One region of the Brachybacterium avium genome, then DNA from elsewhere that is predicted to be linked to it. Evidence: predicted binding sites of a transcription regulator. Region 1 holds the regulator's gene; each other region holds the start of a gene.
What was found. Region 1 encodes HrcA, which represses chaperone genes, less so after heat shock. Its sites were predicted from a motif close to TTNGCACTCGNNNNNNNCGAGTGCNAA; they were not measured.
Positions count from the first base shown of each region.

Region 2: groL (chaperonin GroEL) is a predicted target of HrcA. The motif match lies at 7,300-7,326, and genes of this name have one in related genera.
Region 3: groES (co-chaperone GroES) is a predicted target of HrcA. The motif match lies at 7,037-7,063, and genes of this name have one in related genera.

Region 1 is NZ_CP022316.1:230,558-240,303, forward strand. Features, by position in the region: gene CFK39_RS01060 (PhoH family protein) at 1-798, opposite strand, end outside; gene CFK39_RS01065 (histidine triad nucleotide-binding protein) at 795-1,169, opposite strand; gene CFK39_RS01070 (NADPH-dependent FMN reductase) at 1,247-1,789, shown strand; gene CFK39_RS01075 (16S rRNA (uracil(1498)-N(3))-methyltransferase) at 1,837-2,625, opposite strand; partial or broken gene dnaJ (molecular chaperone DnaJ) at 2,645-3,771, opposite strand; gene hrcA (heat-inducible transcriptional repressor HrcA) at 3,880-4,890, opposite strand; gene CFK39_RS01090 (DUF3097 domain-containing protein) at 5,046-5,924, shown strand; gene CFK39_RS01095 (DUF4870 domain-containing protein) at 6,064-6,792, shown strand; gene hemW (radical SAM family heme chaperone HemW) at 6,904-8,073, opposite strand; gene CFK39_RS01105 (MOSC domain-containing protein) at 8,070-8,825, opposite strand; gene lepA (translation elongation factor 4) at 8,866-9,746, opposite strand, start outside.
Region 2 is NZ_CP022316.1:2,642,095-2,651,840, reverse strand. Features, by position in the region: gene CFK39_RS11855 (zinc metalloprotease) at 1-697, shown strand, start outside; gene CFK39_RS11850 (MsnO8 family LLM class oxidoreductase) at 706-1,677, opposite strand; gene CFK39_RS11845 (LLM class flavin-dependent oxidoreductase) at 1,784-2,815, shown strand; gene CFK39_RS11840 (CPBP family intramembrane glutamic endopeptidase) at 2,856-3,695, shown strand; gene CFK39_RS11835 (ROK family protein) at 3,921-5,063, shown strand; gene groL (chaperonin GroEL) at 5,472-7,115, opposite strand; gene CFK39_RS11825 (LytR C-terminal domain-containing protein) at 7,394-7,993, opposite strand; gene CFK39_RS11820 (DUF3263 domain-containing protein) at 8,055-8,396, opposite strand; gene CFK39_RS11815 (uracil-DNA glycosylase) at 8,503-9,180, shown strand; gene CFK39_RS11810 (variant leucine-rich repeat-containing protein) at 9,341-9,746, shown strand, end outside.
Region 3 is NZ_CP022316.1:2,748,030-2,757,775, forward strand. Features, by position in the region: gene CFK39_RS12285 (ThiF family adenylyltransferase) at 1-1,079, shown strand, start outside; gene CFK39_RS12290 (MoaD/ThiS family protein) at 1,108-1,413, opposite strand; gene moaA (GTP 3',8-cyclase MoaA) at 1,425-2,525, opposite strand; gene CFK39_RS12300 (molybdopterin molybdotransferase MoeA) at 2,509-3,999, shown strand; gene moaC (cyclic pyranopterin monophosphate synthase MoaC) at 3,996-4,517, shown strand; gene CFK39_RS12310 (MogA/MoaB family molybdenum cofactor biosynthesis protein) at 4,514-5,062, shown strand; gene CFK39_RS12315 (molybdenum cofactor biosynthesis protein MoaE) at 5,251-5,622, shown strand; gene CFK39_RS12320 (metallophosphoesterase) at 5,622-6,476, shown strand; gene CFK39_RS16280 (hypothetical protein) at 6,586-6,759, opposite strand; gene groES (co-chaperone GroES) at 7,225-7,521, shown strand; gene groL (chaperonin GroEL) at 7,544-9,130, shown strand; gene CFK39_RS12335 (hypothetical protein) at 9,363-9,746, shown strand, end outside.

The sequences.
Region 1 (9,746 bases):
GAGGCGGGTCAGGAACATCTTCATCTGTTCGGGCGTGGTGTTCTGCGCCTCGTCGAGGATGATGAAGGCGTCGTTCAGGGTGCGGCCGCGCATGTAGGCCAACGGGGCGACCTCGATCGTGCCGGCGGCCATCAGCCGCGGTATCGACTCCGGATCGAGCATGTCGTGCAGTGCGTCGTAGAGCGGCCGCAGGTAGGGGTCGATCTTCTCGTTGAGCCCGCCGGGCAGGAAGCCCAGCCGCTCCCCCGCCTCGACCGCGGGGCGGGTGAGGATGATCCGGTTGATCTGCTTGCTCAGCAGCTTCTGCACCGCCATCGCGACGGCGAGATAGGTCTTGCCGGTGCCGGCCGGGCCGATCCCAAAGGTGATGGTCGAGGATTCGATCGTCTCGATATAGGTCTTCTGCCCCATCGTCTTGGGGCGGATCGTCCGGCCCCGGGAGGACAGGACGGTGCGTGAGAGCACCTGCTCGAGCTTCTTCCCGTTCGCCCGGTCATCGCCGTAGAGGTTCGCGGCACGCTGCACCGCCTCGACGGTGACGGCCTGCCCCCTGCTCGCCAGGTCGATCAGCGAGCGCACGAGGTGCTCGCTGCGGCGCAGGGCGTCCTCGGTGCCGCGCAGCGTCACCTGATGCCCGCGCACGTGGACATCCGTGTCGGGGACCGCGTCCTCGAGGGCGGCGAGGGCCTGATCGTTCTCCCCGAGCACCTGGAAAGGGCTGAGGTTGTCGGGGATCGACAGTCGGCGTTCACCGATCTCCGGGGGCCGGCCGGGGGCCGGGGTGAGAGCGTCCGTCACAGTTCTCCTTCTGCGAGCTTTCCGCCCGCCAGGACGTGGGCGTGGACATGGAACACGGACTGGCCCGCGCTCTTGCCGGTGTTGAACACGAGGCGGAAGTCGCCGTCGGCGTGGTCGGCGGCGATCCGGCTCGCGACCGTCGCGGTGTGGGCCAGCAGCTGCGGCTCCTGCGCGAGCTCGGTCACGTCACGACGGTGCTCCCGGGGCACGACGAGGACATGCACCGGCGCCTGGGGGTGCAGGTCCTTGAAGGCGATGACCAGATCATCCTCGTGGACACGCTCGGAAGGGATCTCCCCCGCGATGATCCTGCAGAAGAGGCACTCCGGATCGTGGCGCTCGGTGGCGGGTTCGGTGACGCTGTTTCCCATGCTGGGGAGTCTACGGGAGCGAGGAACACCACCTCGGCTTGGGGAACCTCCAGAAAGTATGAGAAGTTTTAATCATCATGACGAAGCTCGGAATCATCCTCGCCAGTGCCCGCCCCAACCGTGTGGGGGAGAAGATCTCCCGCTGGGTCCGCGACGCCGTCCCCACCGACGTCGATGTGGATCTCATCGACCTGCGCGACGTGGCGCTGCCCGCCTTCGACGAGCCCTCGAGCCCGAAGTCGGGCGCGGACAAGACCACTGCCCATGGCCACGCCTGGGGTGAGCGGATCGGCGCCCTCGATGCAGTCGTGATCCTCACCCCACAGTACAACGGCTCCTACCCGGGCGCCCTGAAGAACGCGATCGACTTCCTCTATGCCGAGTGGCAGGGCCTGCCCACCGTGCTGGTGGGCTACGGCTGGGGCTCGGCCGGTGAGGTGCTGCCGCTGCTGGAGGCGCTGATGACGCGGCTGGACGCCGAGGTGGTCGGTTCGATCGGCCTGGGCTTCCGCGAGGACCTCTCCGTCGACGGCGAGCTCTTCGTCACCGAGGAGAAGACCGCGGCGCTGCGCGAGCTGCTCGCGGCGATCACCTCCCAGGTTTCCGCCCGCATCGGCTGATCGCCTCGGAGAGCTGCGCCATCCCTCCCGCGTCACCCGCGCCGAGCTCAGCCCCAGCGCCCCACCAGCGCGCTGAGCACGGCGATCGCGGCGGGGCCGGCGGTCGATGAGCGCAGCACCTCTGGTCCCAGGAGCACCGCGCGAGCCCCCGTCGCCCGCAGGGCCGTGAGCTCCTCGGGATCGATGCCGCCCTCGGGGCCGACGATCACGACGATCTCCTCGAGCCCGTCCTCAGCGGCTGACCGCAGCCGGTCGGCGAGGCTCATCACACCGGCGGACTCCTGCTCGTCCAGGACCAGCACCAGGGTCCCGGCGGTGCTGCGCCCTCTCAGCTCGGCGAGCAGCTCCTTCGTGGTCACCGGCTCCGCGACGGCGGGGATCCCGGGCCGGCGGCACTGCTTCACGGCCGCGCGCGCGGTCGCCTCCCACTTGGCGCGCCCCTTGCGCAGCTTCTCCCCGCGCCAGACCGAGACGGAGCGTCGTGCGATCCAGGGCACCACCTGGTCGACCCCGAGCTCGGTGGCCGCTTCGACCGCCTGCTCATCCCTGCCTCCGGTGGCCAGGGCCTGGACCAGTGTGAGGCGGGGCAGGCGCTGCACCGGCGGGGAGGGGTCCGCGAGCAGGCGCAGCTCCAGCGCCTCCCGGCCGGCGGCGGTCACCTCGGTGAGGACCTGACGGCCCGGGGCATCGGTGAGCAGCAGCTGCTCCCCGACCTGGATCCGGGCGACCTTCGCAGCATGTCGACCCTCATCGCCCGCCAGCTCCAGCGAGTCACCGGCGACGGCGGAGACCAGCGCCTCATCGAGGATCAGGAAGCCGGGCGGCGTCGTCGGCATCAGCAGCTCCCCCGTCGGCTCAGAAGTCGCGCAGGCGCTCGCGGAGCTTCGCGAACGGTCCGCGCTGGCCCTTGGAGCGGCGTGTGGTCTCATCACCGCGCAGGGCAGCGAACTGCTCGAGCAGGTCCCGCTCCTCCTCGGTGAGCGTGGAGGGCACGTCCACGTCCAGGACCACGCGGATGTCGCCGCGCCGTTCCCGGCGCAGCGGCGTCACGCCGAGACCCTTCAGCGTGATCTCTTCCCGGGCTGCGAGCCGGGCCGGATATCCAGCTCCTGCTCGCCGTCGAAGGTGTCCAGCGGGATGGAAGCGCCGAGGGCGGCCGTGGTCATGGGCACCGCGATGGTGGTGACCAGGTCATCTCCATCACGGTCGAACATCTCGTGATCGGTGACGGTGAGCTCGACGAAGAGATCGCCCGAGGGGCCTCCGGCCTCGCCGGTCTCCCCCTCCCCGCGCAGCTGGATGCGGGTGCCGTTCTCCACGCCGGAGGGGATGCCGACGGTGACGACCCGTTCGGTGGGTGTGCGCCCGTGGCCGGAGCAGCCGGTGCAGGGGCTCTCGATCACGTCGCCGTGGCCGTCGCAGGTGGGGCACGGCGCCATGGTGACCATCTGGCCCAGCAGCGACTGGGCGACCCGCTGGACATGGCCGGAACCGCTGCAGGCGGTGCAGCGGGTGGGGCTGGTCCCCGGCTCGCAGCAGGAGCCGGAGCAGCGTTCGCACAGCACGGCGGTGCGGAAGGTGACTTCCTCCTCGGTGCCGAACACCACATCACGCAGCTCGATGCGGACTCGGCGCAGCACGTCGCCGCCGCGGCGCTGACGCGGCACGGGGCCCTGAGTGCGTCCGCGCATCCCGGAGGCACCGGCGAACATGTCGAAGATGTCGTTGAAGTCGAAGCCGCCACCGCCGCCGCCGGGGAAGCCGCCCATGCCCGGGCCGCCGCCCATGTCGTACTGACGGCGCTTGTCCGCGCTGGAGAGCGTCTCGTAGGCCTGGGAGACGCGCTTGAACTTCTCGGCGGCCTCGGGATCCGGGTTCACATCCGGATGCAGGGTGCGGGCGAGCTTGCGGTAGGCCTTCTTGATCTCGTCGGTCGATGCCTCGCGGGAGACGCCGAGCAGGTCGTAGTAGTCCTCGTTCACAGGGGTGGATTCCTTCGCGGGGAGTCGGGGTGTCCGGACCGCGGCGGGCGGCGGGCGGATGCGGGGGGTCGAGCGGAGCTGGACGGGCCGTGCAGGCCTGCCGCGCTCCTATTCGAGATAGCGGGAGACGTAGCGGGCGATGGCCTGGACGGTGGAGATCCCGGTGACGTAATCCATCCGGCGAGGGCCGAGGATCGCCAGATGGGACCCTGCCCCGTAGCCGGCACCGACCACGGCGGTCGAATGCAGCGCACGGTCCTCGAGCTCCGAGCCGATGCGCACCTCGACCGCTCCCGGGGAGACGTGCATCTCGGTGAACAGGCGCAGCAGCACCAGCTGTTCCTCGAGCACGTCCAGCAGCGGTTCCACATCACGCGCGAAGTCCTGTGCGGAGCGGGCGATGTTCGAGGTGCCGGCCATCATGATGCGATCCTCTGCCCGGGACGCGGCCAGCGCCACGAGGGTCTCCGCCACCTCGGCGGCGGCCGGTCGCTCCGGCGGCGGCAACGACTCGAGGTAATCGCCGAGCGGTGCGGTGAGGTCGGTGACCTCGCGGCCGGCGACGACCCGGTTCAGGTGGTCGCGCAGGGCCGCGTAGTACTCCGCGGGCCTGCCCGCCATGACCGGCACGGTGCGCTGGTCCACCCGGCCGGACTCCAGGATCAGCACCACCAGGAGAAGCGAGTCGGCCACCTTGACCAGTTCGACGTGGCGGATCCTCGCCTGTCGACGCGCGGGGTACTGCACCATGGCGACCTGCTGCGTGAGCTGCGCGAGCAGGCGCACGGTGCGGGCCAGCAGGTCCTCGACGTCGCCCGCATCCTCGAGCAGGGCACGGATCGCCCGCCGCTCGGGGGCCGACAACGGCTTGATGGTCGCCACGTGGTCGACGAAGGTGCGATAGCCCTTATCGGTGGGGACCCGCCCGGCCGAGGTGTGGGGCTGATGGATCAGCCCCTCCTCCTCCAGCAGCGACATGTCGTTGCGCACGGTCGCGGCGGAGACGCCGAGCTCATGCCGCTCCAACAGCGACTTGGAGCCGACGGGCTCACGGGTGGCGACGTAGTCCTCGACGATCGCGCCGAGGATGTGGAGCTTGCGGTCCTCCGTCTCCCTCACCTCCTGCGCTGCGTGCTGTCATCTCGTCGTCGGAGCGGATATCCGGCCGGTATCCGGCCGGTCCAGACTGGCACTCTGCCATGCCAAGTGCCAATCGTACGCCGCCCCGGCGTGCTTCGCTAAGAGGCGTTCGCCACGGGTGTACGGTGACGCGCGTGCCTGCCAACTTCCCCGACCGGTACGGGAGCGACGTGCTGTCCGCCGGTCCACCCGCCCACCACCGTCGCCGCCCCGTCGCCCGGGAGATGCCCGCGACCAGGGATCTGGTCGTCGAAGAGGCCTCGACCGGTTTCACCGGCGCGATTACCCGGGTCGAGAAGATCGCGGGTGAGCAGGTGGTGGAGCTCGAGGACGGCCGCGGCGTGCGGCGCACGTTCCCGCTCGGCCCCGGGTTCATGATTGACGGCCAGCCGGTGGTCCTCCACCGTGCGATCGCCGCCGCGAGCGGTCCGGCGCGGCAACGCTCCGCCTCCGGCTCCGTCTATGTCGCCGGGGCGAAGGCCCGGACCGCCCGCGCGTCCCGGATCTGGGTCGAGGGCACCCATGACGCCGAGCTGGTGCAGAAGGTCTGGGGTCACGATCTGCGCATCGAGGGGATCGTCGTGGAGCAGCTCGAGGGGGCCGACAACCTCGCCGAGCGGGTGCGCGAGTTCGGCCCCGCGCCGGGGCGTCGCCTCGGGATCCTCGTGGACCACCTGGTGAAGGGCTCGAAGGAGTCCCGCATCGCGGCCGAGGTGATGGCGCTGCCGGGTGCTCGTGGCAACGTCACCGTGCTCGGCCACCCGTACGTGGATGTGTGGCAGGCGGTCAAGCCTGCGCGCGTGGGCCTGAGCGAGTGGCCACATGTCCCCAAGGGCACCGACATCAAAGTGGGCTCCCTCGCGGCGCTCGGCTGGCCGCGCGCCGATAAGGCCGACATCGGCCTGGGCTGGAAGCGGATCCTCTCGACGGTCCGCTCCTATGCCGATGTCGAGCCCACCCTCTCCGGTCGGATCGAGGAGCTCATCGACTTCGTGACCGTCGACCCGGCCTGATCGGCAGAGCCGTCCTGTCTGGGGGTTATCCCCCACAGGACCCGGCGGTTCGCCGCGCTGACGCTGCCGTGCACGCTCACTAGGCTGAACCCATCAGCCCGCCGCCGGCTCCCTGCCGGCCGATCCCGAAGAAGGAATGATGAGCCAGACACCGCAGTCCCACGATCCGTTCGGCACCGATCCCGGCACTCCCGGCACTCCCGGAGCCCCGCAGCCGCAGCAGGGCGCACCGAGCTCCGACCCGAGCCTGCACCCGCACGATCCCTACGCCTACGACGCCGATGCCACGCGCACCAATCCCCTGGACATCGACGCCGTCCCGGCGCAGCAGCCGGCCGCAGGCGGACAGGACCAGTACGCCGCTGCGGGCCCCGCCCCCTACGCCGCACCGGCCCAGCAGGCACCGCTCGGCGCCGCGCCGACGGCCGAGGGTGAGAGCGTGCCGCCGGCAGGCACCCCGGGTGTCTACGAGGGCCCGCTGACCGGGCAGGCCGTCAGTCGTTCGGACTCGCGGCTGTGGGCGACCATCGCCCAGGCCGCGGTCGCGGTCGGGCACGTGATCAGCTGGGGCTTCCTCGGCTGGGTGGGCCCGCTGGTCGTCTACCTGATGTACAAGGACCGCGACCGCTTCGTGCGTTTCCATTCTGCCGAGGCCCTCAACGGCGCGATCGCCGTGTTCGCCGCCCAGGTCGTCCTCACCATCGTGATCACGATCGTGGCTGTCTTCACCCTCGGCATCGGCACGATCCTGTATCCGCTGGTCGGACTGCCGGCTCTGCTGCAGCTGGTGTTCTCGATCATCGGTGCGATCAAGGCCAATCAGGGCGAGTACTGGAGCTATCCCTTCAACCTCCGCCTGGTGAAGTGACCGTCGCGGCCTCGGCCGCCCGCTGAGCAGCTCAGCGCTCGAGAGCCCCTGGGATCGCCGAGATCCCGGGGGCTCTCGTCATGCCGTCAGCTCGCGACCTGCCTCACGCGGTCAGGGCACCAGGTCGCGGATCACCGCGTCGGCGAGCAGCCGCCCGCTGCGGGTCAGCACCGCCCGTCCGTCCGCGAGTGCGGCGGGCTCGAGGTGCCCGCGGTCGCGGTGCACGGCGAGCATCGGCCGACGCTCCTGCGGGATCACCTCGATATCGAGCCCGTCGGCGATCCGCAGCTCGAGCATGATCCGCTCGACCAGCCGGTCCTCGTCGGCGACCTGCTCGGAGTCCGCCACCGGCATCTCGCCGGAGGCGAGCATCCGGGCGTAGCGGCTGGGGTGCTTCACGTTCCAGGCGCGCAGCCCGTCGCGGTGGCGATGCGCGCCCGGCCCGATCCCCCACCAGTCGGTGCCGCGCCAGTAGGCGAGGTTGTGGCGGGAGCGCTGCGCGGGGGTGCGGGCCCAGTTGGAGACCTCGTACCAGGACAGGCCGTCGGCGCTCGCGAGGTCGTCGACCAGCTCGTACTTGTCGGCCATGTCGTCGGGGTCGGGTGCCTCGAGCTCGCCGCGGCGCAGCTGGCGGGCCATCGCGGTATTGCCTTCGATGATCAGCGAGTACGCGGACATGTGGTCGACTCCGCAGGCCAGCGCCGACCTCACGGAGGTCTCGACGTCGGCGATCGTCTCGCCCGGGGTGCCGTAGATGAGGTCGAGGCTGACATCGAGCCCGGCCTCGCGCGCCCACGCCACGGCCTGCGGCACCTTCTCGGGATCGTGGGTGCGGTCCAGGGTGGCGAGGACCGAGGGGACCGCGGACTGCATGCCGAAGGAGACGCGGGTGACGCCGCCGGCCGCGAGCCGCGACAGGGAGGCGCGGGTGACCGAGTCCGGATTCGCCTCGGTGGTGACCTCGGCGTCGTCCGCGAGCGGCAGCAGGGCGCGCAGATGCTCGAGCATCGCGACGAGGTCGTCCGCGGGCAGCAGCGTCGGGGTGCCGCCGCCGAAGAAGACGGTCGAGACCTGTGTGTAGTCGTAGCCCGCCGCGCGGTCGGCGGCGAGGGTCAGGTCCATCTCGGCCATGGCGTTGTGCGCGTACTCGGCCTGGGAACCACCGCCGCCGAGCTCCGTGGCGGTATAGGTGTTGAAGTCGCAGTACCCGCAGCGCACGGCGCAGAAGGGGACGTGGATGTAGACGGACAGGTCCCCGCCTGCGGGGCTCACCGGGCTCACAGCCCCATCCCCAGTCCCAGCCCGCGCCCGGTGGAGCGCAGCGCAGCGGGGAACTCCACCCGTTCACCGGCCCGGGACAGCGCCGTCAGCGCGGACTGCGCCAGCGAGTCATAGAGCACGGTGCCGGTCTCCTCCGCCCAGTCGAGCAGGGCGCGGGCCTGCTCTGCGGTCAGCCCGCGGAAGGCATCACCGATGGTCACGCCGTGGGCGGGACGTGCGAGGACCTCGATCTCCTCACCGGCGACGACCTCTCCCTCGGCGAGGACGCGGAAGTAGGCGCCGCAGCGGCCCCGGGCGGTGAAGGTGCGGCCCCAGCGCCGGTCCCCCATCCGCGCCGCGAAGGTGCCGCACGGATTGCGGGGACAGGTGGCCTCGATCTCGGCCCCGCCGATCCGCCAGCGTTCCCCGATCACCGTCTCGTCCGTGTCCTGGCCGAGCGTCACCAGGTTCTCGCCGAAGAAGCCATCCGGCAGCTCCTGGCCCGCCAGGCCCACGAACGCTTCGCGGACCTCGCGGGAGAAGGCGTAGACGGCCTTGAAGATCCCGCCGTGATGTTCACGGTCCCCCTGGACGTCACCGAGCACGCCATGGGTGAGCAGGCGCACCGGCCCGGGAACCGGTCGCTTGTCGATCCCGCTCATCAGGCCGCTGGCCGCGACCGGGAACAGCTCGGCGACGGTGCACACCGCGGCGATCCGTCCCGTGGCCGTGGGGTCGAACTCCACCTCGAGGGGGCTGGGTGCGGTGGTCATCTCGGGGCTCCTCCCGCGGCGCCGGGTCGTCGCCCGGGCGTCACTTCTTCTTGCTGTCCTTGGGCATGTCGCCCTCGTCGGAGGAGAGCGCGGCGATGAAGGCTTCCTGCGGGACCTCGACGGATCCGATGTTCTTCATGCGCTTCTTGCCCTCCTTCTGCTTCTCGAGCAGCTTGCGCTTGCGGGAGATGTCGCCGCCGTAGCACTTGGACAGCACGTCCTTGCGCATCGCGCGGATGTTCTCGCGGGCGATGATGCGGGCGCCGATGGCGGCCTGGATCGGCACCTCGAACTGTTGGCGCGGGATGAGCTTCTTGAGCTTCCCCGCCATCTCGACGCCGTAGTTGTACGCCCGGTCACGGTGCACGATGGCGCTGAACGCGTCGACGGGCTCGCCCTGCAGCAGCATGTCGACCTTGACCAGATCAGCGACCTGGGAGCCGGAGACGTCGTAGTCCAGGGAGGCGTAGCCGCGGGTCTTGGACTTCAGCTGGTCGAAGAAGTCGAAGACGATCTCGGCCAGCGGCAGGGTGTAGCGCAGCTCGACCCGGTCCTCGCTGAGGTAGTCCATCCCGCCGAGACTGCCGCGCTTGGACTGGCACAGCTCCATGACGGCGCCGATGAACTCGCTGGGCACCAGGATGGTGGCCTTGGTGATCGGTTCGGTGATGGACTCGACCTTGCCGACCGGGAAGTCGGAGGGGTTCATCACCTCGACCTCGGTGCCGTCCTCCATCGTCACCTGGTAGACGACGCTCGGGGCGGTGGAGATCAGTTCGAGGTTGAACTCGCGCTCCAGCCGTTCGCGGACGATCTCCAGGTGCAGCAGGCCGAGGAAGCCGACGCGGAACCCGAAGCCGAGGGCGGTGGAGGTCTCGGGCTCGTAGTTCAGGGAGGCGTCGTTGAGCTTGAGCTTGTCCA
Region 2 (9,746 bases), 1.0 Mb from region 1:
CACCCATCTCGCTCTGGGACATTCCTCGACCCTGTATCCCTTCGGAGTGATCCAGCTCGACACCTCATCGGAGCGCGGCCAGGTGGTGATGCTCCTGGCCGGGCCGGTGTTCAGCCTGGTCACCGGTCTGCTGATGCAGCTGTGGACCCCCTTGCGGGCCCGCGCGGACCTCCTGCATCTGATGTGGTTGTGGTTCGCCTTCGTCTCGGTCCAGGAGGGCATCACCTACCTGTGCCTGACCCCGTTCGGCGCCGGGGACACCGGGCAGGCCGCCCAGCTGCTCGGGCTGCCCGTGCCGTTGCAGTTCGTCGCTTTCGCGATCGGCATCGGCGGCATGTTCCTCAACGCCCGGGCCTTCGCCCCGCACATGGCGCGCCATGCCGGGGACAACCCGCGTCTGCGCAATGCGATGACGCTGTTCCCCTGGCTGTACGGGATGGCCGTCTCGGTGCTGCTGAGCATCCTGTATCTCACGATCAGCCCGGCCGAACTCCCGGCGTCCGCCCAGATCGCGATCCTCGCAGCCGGGACCTCGCTCCTGGTCTTCGCACCGATGGCGCACATCTTCTCCCGCTCCGTCACCGAGGTGCCTCCTGAGCCGCTGCGGCTGCGCCCCGTCCCCATCGGCGGCCTGGTGGTCCTGGCGGTGCTGGTTGCAGGCAATATCATGCTGAGCTTCGGGCTGTCGCTGGGCTGAGCGGGCGCTCAGCCGTTCAGCAGGTGCATCAGCTCGCGGTCCGAGACGCTCTGCGCCTCTCGGTCGTAGGTCACGCCGGTGGCGAGCACCTCCTGCGCCCCGGTGCGCTCGAGCAGCTCGTCCAGCCGCCGGCGCACGGTCCCTGCCGTCCCTGCCACTGCGGCGTCCAGGCCGCGCTCCACCCGTCGGGCCTCCCGGTCGCTGCTCGGTGCGGCGCGGATCCGGGCCACCGGCTCGAGCGCCTCGAACACCCCGGTGCTCCGGGAGCGTGCCATCGCCCAGACCTCCGGCAGGGCCAGCTCTCGCGCCTGCTCGTCGGTGTCCGCGATCAGGGCGTCGACCGAGACGAGGACCTGCGGGATGCTGCCCCGATGCGGACGGAACCGGCGGCGGTAGGAGGCCAGCCGGTCCGGCAGCTCAGAGGAGTCCAGGAACGGGCCCCCGATCACCACCGGCAGGCCGAGCGCCGCGGCAGTGTCCACCCCGGCACCGGTCGCGAGGACGAACAGCGGCACCTCGGGGGAGCCCGTGGGTCGTGCCGTCAGGGCCGCCGAGCCCTCGAGGTGATCCCGCAGCTCGAGGATCTCCTGGGCGAAGGCGTCCGGGCTCGCCTCCAGCCGGCCAAGGGCGTGACGGACCGGCTCGGTGAACCCCAGCGATCTGCCCAGACCCAGGTCGATCCGGCCCGGGTGCAGCCCGGCCAGCATGCGGAACTGCTCGGCGACCACCAGCGGCCGATGGTTCGGGAGCATCACTCCGCCCGAGCCGAGCCGGATCTGTTCGGTGCGGGCCCCGATCGCCGCCAGCAGGACTGCCGGAGAGCCGCTGGCGATGCCCGGCACCGCGTGGTGCTCGGCCACCCAGAACCGGTGGTATCCCAGGTGCTCGACGTCGATCGCCCGCTGGACGGAGTGCGCCAGGGCCGTCGCCTCCGAGTACCCGTGGCGGGTGCGCGAGCGGTCGAGCAGGGAGAGCCTCATGCCGTGATCAACGCCGGCGGTCGCGATCTGCTTCCCGATCCCGCAGTCGACTACCTCTCACCTCCGGTCCGACCATGCCGAGCGGGCCCTGGATAGCCTGAGCAGTATGAATGCTCCTCATGTGCCGCTGTCGATCCTCGATCTCGTCTCCATCTCGGAAGGGATGAGCACCCGTGAGGCGATCGACGCCTCGATGCAGGGTGCACGCGCCGCGGACCGTCTCGGCTACGAGCGGTACTGGTTCGCCGAGCACCACAACACCAACACCCTCGCCTCCAGCGCCACCTCACTGCTGATCGACCGGGCGGCTTCGCTGACCGAGCGGATCCGCGTCGGCTCCGGCGGGATCATGCTGCCCAACCACTCCCCCCTCGCCGTGATCGAGCAGTTCGGCACCCTGGTCCAGTTCCACGGGGATCGCATCGACCTGGGCCTGGGCCGTGCGCCGGGCACCGATCAGCTCACCGCTCAGCTGCTGGCCCGCACCTCCGCACAGCCGGCCGCCTTCCTCTCCGCCGTCGAGCAGATGAGGGACTGGTCCCGGCAGGTCTCCAGCGGTTCCTCCCCCATCACCGCGGAGGTCGCTCGCGGCACCGAGGTGCCGATGTGGATCCTGGGCTCCACCGCCAACGGCGCCCGTCTGGCCGCACAGCTGGGCATGCCCTTCTCGGTCGCCTCCCACTTCGCACCCTTCCAGTACCTGCACGCGCTGGAGGTCTACCGCGACAATTTCGACCCCGACGCCGAGACCGCACAGATCTCGGCTCCCCGCACCATGGTCGGGGTGAACCTGGTGGTCTCCGAGACCGACGAGGAGGCGCAGCGGCAGTTCACCACGCTCCAGCAGATGTTCATGGGAGTCGTGACCGGGCAGCGGCAGAAGATCCAGCCGCCGCGCCCGATCGAAGAGGTCGCCCCGGCCCATCTCGTCTCCCAGATCGATCAGACCCTGTCGATCAAGGCGGTCGGCTCCCCCGCCACCGTGGTGCGCCAGCTGGAGGAGATCGTCGCCGCCACCGGTGCCGACGAGCTCATCCTCACCGCCTACTACTTCGACCCGGCCGATCGACTGCGTGCCCTCGAGCTGCTGGCCGAGGCCTGGGGGCTGGACGGCACCGCGGTGACCGCGGCGCCCTGAGGTCGGCTCGGCGAGCGTCCGGCCCTGGCATGCTGGGGCCATGGCGACGTCGCCCCCTGCCCCGGACCCCGCTCCCCTGCTGGCCGGACCCGCTACCCCGAGGAGGGGACTGCTGCCGGCCGCAGGGGTCTCGGCCTCCGCCTATCTGCTGTTCGGGCTGCAGCTCGCCGGGTGGGGCCACGGGCTCCTCGCCCTCAGCCTGCTCGGTGCGCTCCTGGTCTCCCGCGAGATCGCCAAAGACCTGCTCCTGATCGGACTCGGGATCACGATCATCTCGACCACCTCGGTGAAGGCAGATGTGGACTGGGACCGGTTCTTCGCGATCGGCACCGCGCTGCTGCTCGCCGTGGCCGTCCCGCTGCTGGTGGACCGACTGCTCCTGCGCCGACGCACGATCCGCTTCCCCTGGCTCTCAGGACGCCGATGGAACCGCTGGCAGTGGGGGTACATCATCGCCGTCCCGGTGCTGGGCTGGCTGCTGCTGCCGTTCTACTTCATCACCTCGGGCGCGTACCTGAACTGGCCCCACATCACCGATGCGGGTGCGCTGGGCCGCTTCCTGGTGGGCGTGAACTTCGTGGGCACCTGGGACGAGCTGTTCTTCATCTGCACCTGTTTCGTGCTCCTGCGGCGCCACTTCGGGCTCTGGCCGGCGAACCTCCTGCAGGCGATCATCTTCGTGTCGTTCCTGTGGGAGCTCGGCTACCAGGAATGGGGGCCGCTGCTCACCGCACCGTTCGCGCTGCTCCAGGGCTGGCTGTTCACCCGCACCGGCTCCCTGCTGTACGTGCTGATCGTGCATCTGCTCTTCGACGTGATCGTCTTCCTCGCCATCGTCCACGCGCACAATCCCGGGGCGATCCCGATCTTCTTGATCTGAACGGCCCGACGGACCGGCTCCTGGACCCAGCCTTCGATTTTCGGCGTTCTCCCCGGCCCGTGAATTCTGGTTTCCCGAACGCTCCTGCGGCCTCCTTATCAAGAGCGTGATGAACTCGTGGCGGCCCTGCTCCGTGCTAGATTGTGACGAATGGCGACGCGTCGAGGAATTCCCCCCAGAGGAACCCCCTTCGAGGTCGTCCGCACCCTCCTCGAGGAGGGCGGGATGCACCGCGCCGAGCTCGCCCGCCACCTGCAGACCTCCCGAGCGACCATCACCAACACCATCACCACCCTGCTCGAACAGGGCCTGGTCGAGCCCGAGACGCTCACCTCCGACACCGCGACGGGCGATGGCAAGGCTCCGCTCAAGGAGAAGCTGGTCCTGGCCCGCCGAGCAGGGATCATCGGCGCCGCGATCCACCAGGACGATTCCACGATCGTCGGGCTCGGCGAAGTGGACGGCCGCGTGATCTCCACCCGCGCCCTCCCCTGCTCCCCCGACGCCACCGGGCCCGAGCGGATCAGCACCGCGCTGACCGCCCTGCGGGAGCTCCTCGACGAGCTCCCGGCGCCCCATCCGCCACTGCATGGCCTGCATGTCGCGCCGAACACGCTGGTGAACCGCTATACCGGCGAAGTGCTCGGCGGCGCGACCTCCACCCGGTGGAGCAAGGTCAACATCCGTGACGAGTACGAGGAGGGGCTCGGCACCGCGGTCGTGCTCGAGAACCTCGCCCGCCACGCGGCCTACGCCCAGTACGGGGCCCTGGAGAGCCCCCTGCCCCGGAACCTCCTGCACGTGAGCCTGTCCTTCGGCGTCGCCCTCGGCCAGGTGCTCGACGGGAGGATCATCTCCGGAGCCCACGGCGGCGCCGGGGAGCTCGGGCACGTGAGCATCGACAGCAACGGCCCCATCTGCCGGTGCTCCCACCGCGGCTGCCTGTTCAACTACGCCGGCGCCGATAACGTGCTGGAGGAGAGCCGCATCGTCACCGGCACCGCCCTGAGCCTGGACGAGGCGATCGATCTCGCCCTGGCCGGGGATGATCGCGTGGTCTCGATCTTCTCGCGAGCCGGTGCCGCCGTCGGCATGGCCCTGAACCCGGTCTGCAACCTGCTGGACCCCGACCTGATCCTCATCGGCGGCCGGCTGGCCCGCGCCGGAGACGTGATCCTCGACCCGCTGCGAGATGCCCTGTTCCGCAGTGCTCTGCCGCTGTTCGGCCGTGACCTGCGGATCGAGCCGGCTGCGACGCTGACCGACCAGGCCCTCGTGCACGCCTCGCTGCGTGCTCTGCGCCTGGACGTCGATCTCGCCGCCGCGGTGCTGGCGGCGCACGACCCCGCCACGGTCGACGCCTCCTGAGAGGCGCTCGCCCGCGCACCCTCCACCGCTGGCGGCGCGGGAACCCTGGCAGAAGCCCACCGACCGCATTCCATGAATGCCGTCACCGATATCGAGATTGGCCGCAACAGGGCTTTAGAATTTCCCTCGAGCGGCATTTCCGGCGACGATAGGTGCGGTTTCACGAATTTCACGAGAGAATTCTCGTGAGCAATCGGGGGCTTTACGGAGGAGGGGCGGCGTGACGCAGTGCCGGGTGGCAGTGCAGGGTCGGCCGGGACGATGATCGCCTCCTGCATCTCATAGGTCATGGACCCATGGTGCCCTGCCCGTGCGGTGCCCGACAGCGACGGGCCCCGACCCTCGGGAGAGGATCGGGGCCCGTCGAGCGCTCGGGTGCGAGCGGCAGGATTCAGCCGTGGGGCTGGATCACATCATGCCGCCCATGCCACCCATGCCGCCCATTCCGCCCATGTCGTCGCCGCCGCCGACCGGAGCGGGCTCCGGCTTGTCGGCCACGACGGCCTCGGTGGTCAGGAACAGGCCGGCGATGGACGCCGCGTTCAGCAGCGCCGAGCGGGTGACCTTGACCGGGTCGATGATGCCGACGGCCACGAGGTCCTCGTAGACACCGGTCGCGGCGTTCAGGCCCTGACCGATGGGCAGGCCCTTGACCTTCTCCGCCACGACGCCACCCTCGAGACCGGCGTTGACCGCGATCTGCTTGAGCGGGGCCTCGACGGCGACCTTGACGATGTTCGCACCGGTGGCCTCGTCGCCCTCGAGGGAGAGCTTGCCGAAGGTGTCGGCACCGGCCTGCAGCAGCGCGACGCCGCCACCGGCGACAACGCCTTCATCCACGGCGGCCTTGGCGTTGCGCACGGCATCCTCGATGCGGTGCTTGCGCTCCTTGAGCTCCACCTCGGTGGCGGCGCCGGCCTTGATGACGGCCACGCCGCCGGCCAGCTTCGCGAGGCGCTCCTGGAGCTTCTCGCGGTCGTAGTCCGAGTCGGAGTTCTCGATCTCCGTGCGGATCTGGGACACGCGAGCAGCGATGCGCTCGGCGTCGCCGGAGCCCTCGACGAGCGTGGTCTCGTCCTTGGTGACGACGATCTTGCGCGCTTGGCCGAGCAGCTCGAGACCAGCGGTCTCCAGCTTGAGGCCGACCTCCTCGGAGATGACCTGGCCGCCGGTGAGGATCGCCATGTCCTCGAGCATCGCCTTGCGACGGTCGCCGAAGCCGGGGGCCTTGACGGCCACGGACTTGAAGGAGCCCTTGAGCTTGTTGACGACGAGGACCGCGAGGGCCTCGCCCTCGACGTCCTCGGCGATGATCGCCAGCGGCTTGCCGGCCTGGATGACCTTCTCCAGCAGCGGCAGCAGATCCTTGACGGAGGAGACCTTGGAGGACAGCAGGAGGATGTAGGGATCCTCGAGCACGGTCTCCTGGCGGTCGGCGTCGGTGACGAAGTAGGGCGAGATGTAGCCCTTGTCGAACCGCATGCCCTCAGTGAGCTCCAGCTCGAGGCCCATGGTGTTGGACTCCTCGACCGTGATCACGCCCTCCTTGCCGACCTTGTCGAGGGCCTCGGCGATGAGCTCGCCGATAGCCGGGTCGGCCGCGGAGATGGCGGCGGTGGCAGCGATCTGCTCCTTGGTCTCGATCGGGTGCGCCTGCGCGAGCAGGGTCTCCGAGACCGCGGCCACGGCCTGGTCGATGCCGCGCTTGAGCGCGATGGGGTTGGCGCCGGCGGCGACGTTGCGCAGGCCCTCCTTGACCAGGGCCTGGGCCAGGACGGTGGCGGTGGTGGTGCCGTCGCCCGCGATGTCGTCGGTCTTCTTGGCGACCTCCTTCACCAGCTCGGCGCCGATCGACTCATAGGGATCGTCGAGTTCGATCTCCTTGGCGATCGACACGCCGTCGTTGGTGATGGTGGGGGCGCCCCAGGACTTCTCGAGCACGACGTTGCGGCCCTTGGGGCCGAGGGTGACCTTGACGGCGTCGGCGAGCTGGTTCATTCCCCGCTCGAGGCCGCGCCGGGCCTCCTCGTCGTAAGAGATGAGCTTGGCCATGATGGAATCTCTCCCGTGTGGTGTGGTGTCCACCCGACCCTGTGCCCGCGACGGACGAGCGCCACCACCGTGTTCATGTCCCACGGCGACGACACCCTCACGGGGCCGGAATGTTCGTGGTCGGCGCGGCGGCGGACCGCCGACCGATCATGCCTCCGGGAGCGGGAGCTCGGCGCGCAGGGCGCTGTCACTCTCGATGCCCGAGTGCCAGATCATCATAAGCACTCGAGGGCGGAGAGTGCTAACTCTGCGCTCCTGGCGGACAGCGGCGCGGGCGCTCAGCCCTCGCTGTCGCCTCCGCCGCCCTCGCCGGGCATGTCGACAGCCACATAGGTCACCGCGGCGTTGTACTCGTCGCTTTGGCGGGCCTCACCGGCACCGACCTCCGCAGCGAGGGCCTGGGCTGTCTCGGCGTCCTCCTCGTCGCGGTAGAACACCACCGCCTCCTCCTGGTGGTTGTCCGCCGTGGCGACGCTCACGTCCTCCCAGCCGTCCCCCTCGAGAGTGTCCCTCCAGGTGCCGGCCAGGCCGCCCTGACCACCGGCGTTGACCACGAGCAACGGGGTGGACTTATCGGCCTCCGGGGCCGGCTCCTCGCTGGGCTCGGCCTCGGCCTCCCCCTCGGAGGCCTCCTCCGCCGCACTCTCGGAGGCGGCTGCGGTGGTGGGGTCGTCGGCGCGGTCATCGCTGCCGCCCCCCATGCTGCCGATGAAGAAGAGGAGCACCACCAGCAGCACCGCAGCGGCGCCGATGATGATGATGTACAGCAGGTTCTCCCGCCAGAACGGCAGCTCGGCGCGATGGGCGCCATGGAACGAGACGGCGTCCGCCTCGTCGTCGAAACGGTCCGGGGGGTACGGATACTGGGAATCAGCCACGGACCCATTAAACCTGCTCGGCAGGATCCGGGTGGGGAGCACACGCCCTGGGACCGCGTGATCAGGCGACCCGATGGCCCCCGTCGACGGCCGCGGCGCCCGGCTCAGAGGTCCGTCGGCCCCGCAGGCGGTGCACGAGGGACGGAGCGGCGCGCAGCGCCGCCGGCTCGTCGAGCAGGGCGTTCAGCCGTACGTAGTAGGCGACCTTGGAGATGCCGATCTCCTCGCGGATGGCTCTTTCCTTGGCCCCGACGTAACGGAAGGTGCGGCCCTCCAGGGCGAGGATCCGGCGGTCGTGCTCGCTGAGCTCCTCCGGCGCATCGCCGTCCGGACCGGCGGGCGCCCCGGCAGGAGCACCGGCACGCACCTCGCGGGGCTCGGAGGGGTCAGGGACAGCGGACATGCCTCGAGGGTACGGGGGTGCGGGGCGGCGGCGTCCACGGCGCGCCGCCCCTGCGCGCCCGTGGGATCCGGGTCACGGACGGGACCAGCGGTGGGAGACTGGAGACATGCCCCTCCCGCTGAACGAGACCCTCGCCGCCGACTGGGCCCGGGCCCTGGTGCCCGTCATGGACGACCTCGCCGGGGTCGAAGAGTTCCTGCGCACCGAGACGGCGGCCGGGCGGAGCTACCTGCCTGCCGAGGCCCAGGTGCTGCGCGCGTTCTCACGCCCGCTGTCCGAGGTGCGGGTGCTGATCATCGGTCAGGACCCCTATCCCACTCCGGGCCATCCGGTGGGGCTGTCCTTCGCGGTCGAGCGCTCGGTGCGGCCGCTGCCCCGCTCGCTCGGCAACATCTTCACCGAGCTCGAGAGCGACCTCGGCATCCCCCGGGCGGAGCACGGGGATCTCACCGCCTGGCAGGACCAGGGCGTGCTGCTGCTGAACCGTGTGCTCACAGTCACCCCCGGTGCACCGGCCTCGCACCGGCGGCGCGGCTGGGAAGAGATCACCGAGCACGCGGTGCGAGCCCTGGTGGCCCGCGGGGGTCCGCTGGTGGCGATCCTGTGGGGCCGCGATGCGCAGTCGCTGATTCCGCTGCTGGGCGAGGTCCCGCATCTCGCGAGCCCTCACCCCAGCCCGCTGTCGGCGTCCCGCGGATTCTTCGGATCCAGGCCGTTCTCCCGCGCCAATGCGCTGCTCGAACAGCAGGGCGCAGCCCCGATCGACTGGCGGATCACCGCCTGAGCCCGTCCCGTGATCTGTGTCGGAAGCGCCCGTTCCTCGTACGCGCCGAAGGCCAGATGTGTCATTCTCGGGGTCGGCACCCGCCTCCGGCTCGACGCTGAGGTGGGAGCACATCCCCACCGACGGGGGTGCCGGCAGCTCGTGACGAAGGGAGACCGCAGTGGCACAGGCCCGTTCAGCGGCTGAGGAGGCCGGTGATCCGAGCACCAGTGCGGAGCGCCTGCTCGAGCTCACCGAGAAGCATCCGCAGCTGCACCGGATGATCGTGCTGAACCCGTCATGCCCCGAGGTGGCGCGGCAGTGGATCCTGGCGACGAACCGCTGGGCGAAGCAGGCCTACGAGGCGAGCCTGCCGGCAGTTGCTGCTGACGAGGGGCCGGCGCTGCCGGAAGATCCCGAGGGGGCCTCCGTCTGGGGCGATCTCGGAACGATCCCTGCCGCCGACGCCGATGCCGACGCCGCCGGGCAGAGCCCGTCCGAGGCGCCCACGACCGCATCGGTGCGGATCGCCGAGCATGCCGGCGTGGTGCCGCTCGGCGCCTCGCCCGCCACCGCCACCTCGCCGG
Region 3 (9,746 bases), 940 kb from region 1:
TGCCCGAGCTGGGCGCCCTCGGTCAGCGCCGCCTGGCCGCCTCCCGGGTCGCCGTGATCGGGGCGGGCGGGCTCGGTGCACCGGTGCTCACCTATCTCGCCGCCGCCGGCATCGGGGAGATCACCCTGCTGGATCCGGACACCGTCGATGCCACGAACCTCCACCGCCAGGTGCTGTTCACCGGCGCGGACCTGGGACGGTCCAAGGCGGTGGCCGCCGCAGACCATCTGCATGCGCTGAACCCCGAGGTCACGGTGCGCGCCGTGGTCGAGGTGGTCACCCACGAGAACGCGCTCGAACTGCTCGCCGGGCACCATCTGGTGCTCGACGGCACCGACAACTTCCCGACCCGCTATCTGGCCTCCGATGCCTGCGAGCTGCTGGACATCCCTCTGGTGTGGGGCTCCATCCTCGGCTTCGCCGGGCAGGTGAGCGTGTTCTGGGGAGCCGGCGGGCGCGGGGTGACCTACCGCGATGTGCATCCGGTGCCGCCGCGCCCCGGTGAGGTGCCCAGCTGCTCCGAGGCCGGGGTGCTGGGGATGCTGTGCGGAGTGATCGGCTCCAGCATGGCCATGGAAGCGGTCAAGGTGCTGGCGGGCCTGGGGGACGTGCTCTTCGGTCGGCTCGCCCTCTACGACGCGCTGCGCGCCCGCTGGGACGAGCTGCCGCTGGCGCGGGACCCCCATCGCCTCCCGGTCGAGGCGATCGAGGACGTGATGGCCACCTGCGGGCTGCCCGGACCGACCGGTCCGGCCCTGGACGAGGTGACCGTCTCCGAGCTGCCCTCGCTGCTGGAGGACGGGGTGCGGGTGATCGACATCCGCGAGGAGCATGAACTGTCCGCAGGCATGATCCGCGGCGCGGAGCACCTGCCGATGGGGGCCGTGCTCGCACTGGCCGGGTCCGCCCCGCCGGCGGATCCCGGCCGCGCTCTGGAGGGTGCCGTGCTGTACTGCGCGGCCGGCTCCCGGTCGGGGAGCGTCCAGCGCAGCCTCGCCGCGCAGGGGATCCGGGTGCGCTCGCTGCGCGGCGGCTTCGGCGCCGTGGAGGGCACGGAGCTCGCGGCGCCGCCGCGCTGAGCGTCGTCGGCGGCAGCAGCGGGGAGGCTCAGCCGCCCGCGAAGGGCGGCAGCACATCCAAGCGGTCGCCGTCTGCGAGGCTCTGCTCGCGGTCGGTGCAGGCCACCGCGTTGAGCAGGAAGCTCGAGCGGTCGATCACCCGCGCCGCCGCGGCGGAGGCATCCACCTGCAGCGCTTCGATCGCCTCCCCGAGCGTGCTCGCCTGCAGCGAGACCGCATCGGCCCCGAATTCGGCCGCGGCTCCCGCGAACAGGCGCACGGAGATGCGCGGTGCGGCGGTGCCGGGGTCGGTCGCGGGGACCGTCCCGGTGGTCGTCGGATCGATGCTGGTCATCTCTCTCCCTCTCAGCCGCCGATCGCGCTCATGGGGCGCTCCGGCTGTACGAAGTCCTCGCGGTCCATGCCGTGGCCGGCCTTCTTCCCCCACTGGGCCGCGCGCCAGATCTCGGCGATCGCCTCGTCATCGCCGCCCGAGCGCAGCGCGCCGAGCAGGTCCGTCTCCTCGCGGGAGAACAGGCAGGTGCGCACGCGGCCCTCGGCCGTGAGTCGGGTGCGGCGGCAGTCGGCGCAGAACGGACGGGTCACCGACGCGATGATCCCGACCCGCCCGCGGTGGCGCCCGCCGGCACGGTCGGCCACCTCGAACAGCTCCGCGGGCGCGCCGTTGCGGGCCTCGGCGACGGGGGAGAGGGTGAAGCGGTCGGCGAGCATCGAGTGGACGTCCCCGGCGGTGATCATCGCGCCGCGATCCCAGATGTGGTCCGCATCCAGCGGCATCTGCTCGATCACTCGCAGCTGGAGCTCACGCTCCAGGCACCAGTCCAGCAGGTCCGGCAGCTCATGGTCATTGACCCCGGGCAGCAGCACGGCGTTGATCTTGATCGGTGACAGCCCGGCCTCGCGCGCGCCGTCGATGCCCGCCAGCACCCGGTGCAGCAGGGGACGTCGGCTGAGACGCTCGAAGGTCTCCGAGACCACCGAATCCAGCGAGACGTTGATCCGGTCCAGGCCCGCAGCGCGCAGCGTTGCGGCGCGGTGGTCGAGACCGATCGCGTTCGTGGTCAAAGAGATGTCCGGGCGCTGCTCGAGCGCTGCGACCCCGGCGATGATCTCCTCGAGGTCGGGGCGGGTCAGCGGCTCGCCGCCGGTGAACCGGACCTGCTCGATGCCCAGATGCTCCACGCCGATGCGCACCAGGCGCACCACCTCGTCCACGCTCAGCAGCTGATCCTTCTTCAGGAACGTCATCCCCGAGGCGGGCATGCAGTAGGTGCAGCGCAGGTTGCAGAAATCGGTCAGCGAGAGCCGCAGGTCGGTCGCCTCCCGGCCGAAGCGATCCGCGAGGGCAGGGGTGTCGGGACGATCGGAGGTGTCCGGGAGGGACGCGGCCGTCTCGTCGGTCCTGCGCGGCGTCGGCATCCCCAGCGAGATGCGGCGCGAAGCCATCTGCTCACCTGCTTCCGGTGTGGCCCGGCCGGGGCCGGGGTGGGTATCCAGCATACGGGGGAGAGCTGCTCGGTGGTGGGGACCGAGGACCCGCTCCGGCGCCCCGGACCGTCAGCACCGCCGGGCGGACGGGGCACGCCATACTGGGAGGGCGCCGACGGGAGCATCACCCGTGGCGCGGATCAGCCCAGCCCGGCGACAGGAAAGAGCATGCGATGTCGGAGGACCAGCGGATCCCCCTGGCGGACCACGTGGCGGACGCCGTCGCCCTGCTGGGGGCCGTGCGGGGGACCGAGGTGCTCCCGCTCGGGGGAGCGCGGTCGGGCGCATCGCCCTGGTCGAGCTGCGCTCCCGCGTCGACGTCCCCGGCCATGACAACTCGCAGATGGACGGCTTCGCGCTGGCCGCCGCCGACCTGGCCGCCGCCGGCGAGGGCGTGACCCTGCCGCTGGGACCGATGATCGCCGCCGGCGATGCCCCCGGCACCCTGGAGCCCGGCACCGCGCGCCCGATCATGACCGGCGCGCCGATCCCCGACGGCGCCGATCTGGTGATCCCCGTCGAGGAGAGCGCCCGGGGCCGGTTCACACCCGCGGCCGCGGCGGACACCGCCGTCACCCTCGTCCCCACCTCTGCCGAGCCCGGCCGCTTCGTGCGCGCCCGCGGCTCGGACACCCGTCGCGGTGACACCGTGCTCCGCGAGGGACGTCTGCTCACCCCGCCGCGGATCGCCCACCTCGCCGCCTGCGGGGTCCGCGACCTTCAGGTGCGGGCGCCGGTGCGCACGATCGTGCTGTCCACCGGCTCCGAGGTCCGCTCCGCCGGGGGCGGTGCTCCCGGCCCCGGGGCCCTGTTCGACGCCAACGGCCCGGGGCTCACCGCGGCCCTCGCCGAAGCCGGCGCAGAGGTGGTGCACACCGGCGCCGTGCCCGATGATGCGGCGACGCTGCTGGAGCACCTGCGCGCGCAGGTCCTCAGCCACGACGCCGACCTCGTGGTCACCAGCGGCGGAGTGAGCATGGGGGCGGTCGAGGTGGTCCGCCACGCGGCCGGGCACGACGGGGTCGCTCTCGCCTTCCCGACGGTCGCGATGCAGCCCGGCGGCCCTCAGGGCATCGGCACCCTCGAGGTCGAGGGCCGCCGTGTCCCCTGGCTGGCCTTCCCCGGGAACCCCGTCTCCGCGCTGCTCAGCTGCGAGCTGATCGCCCGGCCCGCCCTCGGTGCCCCGGCCCGTCGGCGGCTGCGCCTGCCGATCCGGCTCGCGGCCGAGGAGCCCTCACCGCCGGGCCTGGACCAGTACCGTCGAGCCCGGGTGCTCCCGTCGGGGCAGGTACGACTGGTGGGCGGCGCCTCCTCGCACCTGCTCGGCGGATATGCCACCGCCGACGCCCTGGTCCTGGTGCCGCGGGGCACCGCCGTCGTCCGTGACGGCGACGAGCTCGAGACCCTGCTGATCCCTGGAGGAGACTCATGAACGATCTGTCCCACGTGCGGGCCGACGGCTCCGCCCACATGGTCGACGTGACCGAGAAGGCGCTCACCTCCCGCGAGGCGAGCGCCCGTGCGGTGCTGCGCACCCGGCCCGACGTCGTCGGCCGCATCGCCAGCGGCGACCTGCCCAAGGGCGAGGCCCTGGCCACCGCCCGGATCGCGGGCATCATGGGGGCCAAGCGCACCCCTGAGCTGATCCCGCTGTGCCATCCGCTGCCGCTGTCCGGCGTCGAACTGGATCTGCTGCCCCGCGAGGACCGCGTGGAGATCACCGCGCGGGTGCGCACCAAAGGCGTCACCGGTGTCGAGATGGAAGCACTGACCGCCGCGACCGTCGCCGCACTGACCGTGTACGACATGATCAAAGCGGTCGATCACCTCGCGACCATCGAGGGCGTGCAGGTGCTGACGAAGTCCGGCGGCCGCAGCGGGGACTGGACCCGCGCCAGCGCCCAGGCGCATACGCCGGCCCCGGCGGGAGCCGGAGAGGAGCGAGGATGAAGCACGTCCCGGCCCGACGCACCGACGCCGACTGCACCGTGCGCGAGGACCCGGCGGAGATCCCCGCTCTGCGCGGCACCGCCAGGGTCATCATCGCCTCCACCCGCGCCGCCGACGGCAGCTATGAGGACCGCACCGGACCTCGCCTGGTGCAGTGGCTGCAGGCGCGCGGCCTCGACGCCGTCGACAAGCGGGTGGTCAGCGACGGCCCGGAGGTCGGGCAGGCGCTCGCCGTCGCGCTCGGGGAGGGCATCGACATCGTGGTCACCTCCGGAGGCACCGGCATCAGCCCCACCGACGTCACCCCCGAGCAGACCGCGCCGCTGATCGACCGGGAGATGCCCGGGATCCTGGAGGCGGTGCGTCGCCGCGGGGCCGAGAAGATCGCGACCGCCCTGCTCAGCCGTGGACTCGCCGGGATGGCAGGGCGCAGCTTCGTGGTCAACCTGCCCGGCTCCCGCGGCGGGGTGGAGGACGGCATCGCCGTGCTCGACCCGATCCTCGACCATCTGCTGGAACAGCGCGACGGAGGAGACCACGCATGACGAGCAACAGAACAACCGCCGCCGGAGCGGGCAGCGGCGAGCGGGTGCAGCTCGACCCGACCCGCGGCGCCACCCCCTTCGGGTCCGGTGGCGAGGACCTGCGCATCGCGGGGGACCCCACGATGGGCGATGCCGCCGAACGCACCCGGTGCGGCGAGATCAGTGAGGAGCCGCTGGCTGTGGACCGGATGATCTCCGCGGTCACCGATCCTCGCTGCGGCGCGGTGGTCACCTTCGACGGCGTGGTGCGCGATCACGACGGCGGGCGCGGGGTGGATCGGCTGGAGTACTCCGCGCACCCCAGTGCGGGGACGGTCATCGCCGAGGTCGCCCGCGAGATCGCCGCACGCTATCCGGACACCCTGGTCGCCGTCGCCCACCGCCACGGCCCCCTCGTGATCGGGGACTCGGCCCTGGTGTGCGCCGTCGCCGCGCCGCACCGCAAGCAGGCCTTCGCCGCCTGCGACGACCTGGTCGACACCGTCAAGCAGCGGGTGCCGATCTGGAAGCATCAGATCTTCGACGACGGTGCGGCCGAATGGGTGGGGGCGCTGGGCTGATGCGCATCCTCCACCTGAGCGACACCCACCTCTACGGCGACCCCGCCGCCCGCCACTACGGACGCATCGACACGGAGGCCGCCCTGCGCGGCCTGCTGGAGAGGCTCGAGGGGCTGGGCGATATCGACGCCGTGGTCCACACCGGGGATGCCTCCGAGGACGGCACCGCCGAGAGCTACCACCGGCTGCACGAGATCCTCGATCCCTTCGCGGCCTCGGTCCAGGCGCCGCTCGCGGTGGCGATGGGCAATCACGACGTCTCCGTCGTCTATGGGGAGAGCGTCACCCCCGGCCAGCGGGTGGCCGAACGGCAGGATCGCGTGGTGCCGCTGCCGGGAGGGGGGCGGCTGGTGCTGCTGGACTCCAGCGTCCCCGGTGCCGGGTACGGGCATCTCGAGGCGGCCCAGCTGCACTGGCTGGCCACCGTGCTGGCCGAGCCTGCGCCGGCCGGGACGGTGCTCGCGCTCCATCACCCGCCGCTGGTCGCCGCGACGGCGCTGCTGCGTGCTCTGGACCTCGACGACCTGGCGGAGCTGGGCGCGGTCCTGGAGGGCTCGGACGTGCGGATCGTGCTGGCCGGTCATTACCATCATGCGATGACCGGGTCGATCGCCGGGATCCCGGTCCACGTCGCCCCCGGTGTCACCAATGTTGTCGACCCTTTCGCTGCCGGCGGCCATGAGCAGGCGCTGGCGCTGTCCGGAGCGAGCCTGATCGAGCTGGGGCAGGGGCTCCCGCAGGTGATCAGCGCGGTGCATCCGAACCGGGGCGACGCGCTCGAGGACGTGGAACGGCCGGTGTACCGCTTGAGCCCCGAGGAGGTCGCGCGGATCGTGGCGGCCGCGGGTCGGTGACCGGAGGGCCGCCCTCGCAGCACGATCGGCGGTCGGCACCCGGTGGAACCGGACAGACGGAAGCCCCTGCAGAGGCGGTCTGCAAGGGCTTCGACGAGGGGGGCGGTGGTCAGCGACCCATGCCGATGGAGCTGATCCCCTGGCTCGAGCGAGCCTTGGCCAGTGCGGCGTAGTCCGCGCCGAGGCGGCTTCCACCGACCAGGCGCTGGCGCTCGATGTCCTGGCCCTGCATACGGTCGGAGAGGCGCTCCAGAGCGGAGCTGAGGTTGCGGAGGAAGGTCATGATCGATGCCCTTTCGGTGAGTGGCGAGGTGATCGCCCGGGCTTCTGGATCGCAGGCGCCCCGGCGGAATCGATGACTCCTTTTTATCGCTTGGACAAGGGGAAGTCACGGGTTCTCGTCGCCCAAGTCGGCGAGTTCACAAAAAGCATGTGACCTGGTGCTCGTCCGCTCCCCGTTGTGGTGGTGAAGGCGGCCCGGGCAGTTGCGGCGGATTCGCGTGCAGGCGTGTCGGATCCAGGGTCGGTGTCCTCCTGTGCGTCTCGCTCGCGACCAGCTTTTAGCACTCGCCTTGCATGAGTGCCAGCGAAGGTTCTACAGTTGCGCCGTTGGCAGTCAACGGCCGAGAGTGCCAGAGGCTGCCGCAGAGGGATCTACCCCGGTCGGCACCGCGACGACGATCGGGAACGGGTCCCGCCACCCAAGAACTCACGCAGAGTCACATCTCTTCATGAAGGAGTGAGCCGCATGTCGGTCTCCATCAAGCCCCTCGAGGATCGTGTCGTCGTCAAGCCGCTCGAGGCCGAGCAGACCACCGCCTCCGGCCTGGTCATCCCGGACACCGCGAAGGAGAAGCCCCAGGAGGGCGAGGTCGTCGCCGTCGGCGCCGGCCGTTTCGACGACAAGGGCGAGCGCGTGCCCATGGACGTCAAGGTCGGCGACAAGGTCGTCTTCTCCAAGTACGGCGGCACCGAGCTCAAGTACGGCAACGACGAGTACCTCGTGCTCGGCGCCCGTGACATCCTCGCGGTCATCAACGACTGAGTGAACTGAGGCTCATAAAGTTATGGCAAAGGAAATTCTGTACAACGAGGATGCGCGCCGCGCCCTCGAGCGCGGTGTCGACAAGCTCGCGAACACCGTCAAGGTGACGCTCGGCCCCCGCGGCCGCAACGTCGTCCTGGACAAGAAGTGGGGCGCCCCCACCATCACCAACGATGGCGTGACCATCGCCCGTGAGATCGAGCTCGAGGACTCCTACGAGAACCTCGGCGCGCAGCTCACGAAGGAGGTCGCGACCAAGACCAACGACGTGGCCGGCGACGGCACCACCACCGCCACCGTCCTCGCACAGGCCATCGTGCACGAGGGCCTGCGCAACGTCGCCTCCGGCGCCGCTCCGTCGGCGCTGAAGCGCGGCATCGAGAAGGCCGTGGACGCGCTCTCCGAGAAGCTCGCGGAGATCGCCACCCCGGTCGACGGCAAGGCGCAGATCGCCTCGGTCGCCTCGGTGTCCAGCCAGGACCGGGAAATCGGCGACCTGCTCGCCGAGGCCTTCGACAAGGTCGGCAAGGACGGCGTCATCACGGTGGAGGAGTCCTCCACCACCGCGATGGAGCTGGACTTCACCGAGGGGATGCAGTTCGACAAGGGCTACATCTCCCCGCACTTCGTCACCGATGCGGATCGCCAGGAGACCGTCCTGGAGGATGCGCACGTGCTGCTGCACCAGGGCAAGATCTCGGCCGTGGCCGACATCCTGCCCCTGCTGGAGCAGGTCGTCGAGGGCGGCAAGCCGCTGTTCATCATCGCGGAGGACGTCGACGGCGAGGCCCTGTCCACGCTGGTCGTCAACAAGATCCGCGGCACCTTCAAGGGTGCGGCGGTCAAGGCTCCCGCGTTCGGTGATCGCCGCAAGGCGATGCTCCAGGACATCGCCGTGCTCACCGGTGCCCAGGTCGTGACCTCCGACCTCGGTCTGGACCTCAAGACCGTCGGCACCGAGGTGCTCGGCCGGGCGGGCCGCGTCGTCATCACCAAGGACTCCACCACCATCGTGGGCGGCGCCGGTGATGACCAGGCCGTGGACGACCGGGTCGCGCAGATCCGCGCCGAGATCGAGAACACCGATTCCGACTGGGATCGCGAGAAGCTCCAGGAGCGCCTCGCGAAGCTGGCCGGCGGCGTCTCCGTGATCAAGGTCGGGGCTCACACCGAGGTGGAGCTCAAGGAGAAGAAGATGCGCATCGAGGACGCGGTCTCCGCGACCCGCGCTGCCATCGAGGAGGGCATCGTGGCCGGTGGCGGAAGCGCCATCGTCCAGGCCTCCGCCGTCCTGGCCGACGGCCTGGGGCTCGAGGGCGACGAGGCCGTGGGCGTGCGCGCCGTGGCCCGTGCGGTCGTCGAGCCGCTGCGCTGGATCGCCGAGAACGCTGGTCTCGAGGGCTACGTCGTCGTCGAGAAGGTCAAGGAGGCTCAGACCGGCACCGGACTGAACGCCTCGACCGGCGAGTACGTCGACCTCGTCTCCGCAGGCATCATCGACCCGGTCAAGGTCACCCGCTCCGCTCTGCGGAACGCGGCCTCGATCGCCGGCATGGTGCTGACCACCGAGACCCTCGTCATCGAGAAGCAGGACACCGACGAGGACTGACGGTGACGCCGTGAGCCGGTGCTCAGCACTGCGCTGAGCCGGCGCGCATGGCCCGGGGCGGGCGGCAGGGGTGACCCTGCCGCCCGCCCCGTCTCCATCCCGGCAACCGGCATCGGTGCTGGTCGTGCACGACCCGTCGGAGTGGCCGCGACCCGGCGCGCCCGCCTCGGGATGTCGCCGGGCGGCTTAGAATGGTCTGCGTCACATGAGATCGATGGCAGGAGGAGCAGTGGTGATCAGCACTCCCGATGCCTCCGCCCCGGTCGAGGGCGGAGACCTGCCCACCCGGACCTTCGGCCCGCCCGCCGCCGTGGTGATCGGCAGCCTGGTGGTGGGCATCTTCTTCCTCGTGGTGCTCGAGTTCCTGGTGATCATCAGCTTCGTCGGCCAGAAGCTGTGGCGGGATCCGGCGCTGATGCACGATCTGGTGTTCACCCTGCCGCTGTTGATCTGGGTGCTGATCGCTGTCGCGGTGACGGTGGTGTGCCTGCGGGTGATCACCTCCTGGCTCCACATCGACGAGGACGGCTTCGTCCTCCGGAGCCTGTTCCGTCGTACCCGCAGCGTCCGCTGGGAGGATGTCGGGCTGGTCATCGCCGCGCGGGACATCGATCGC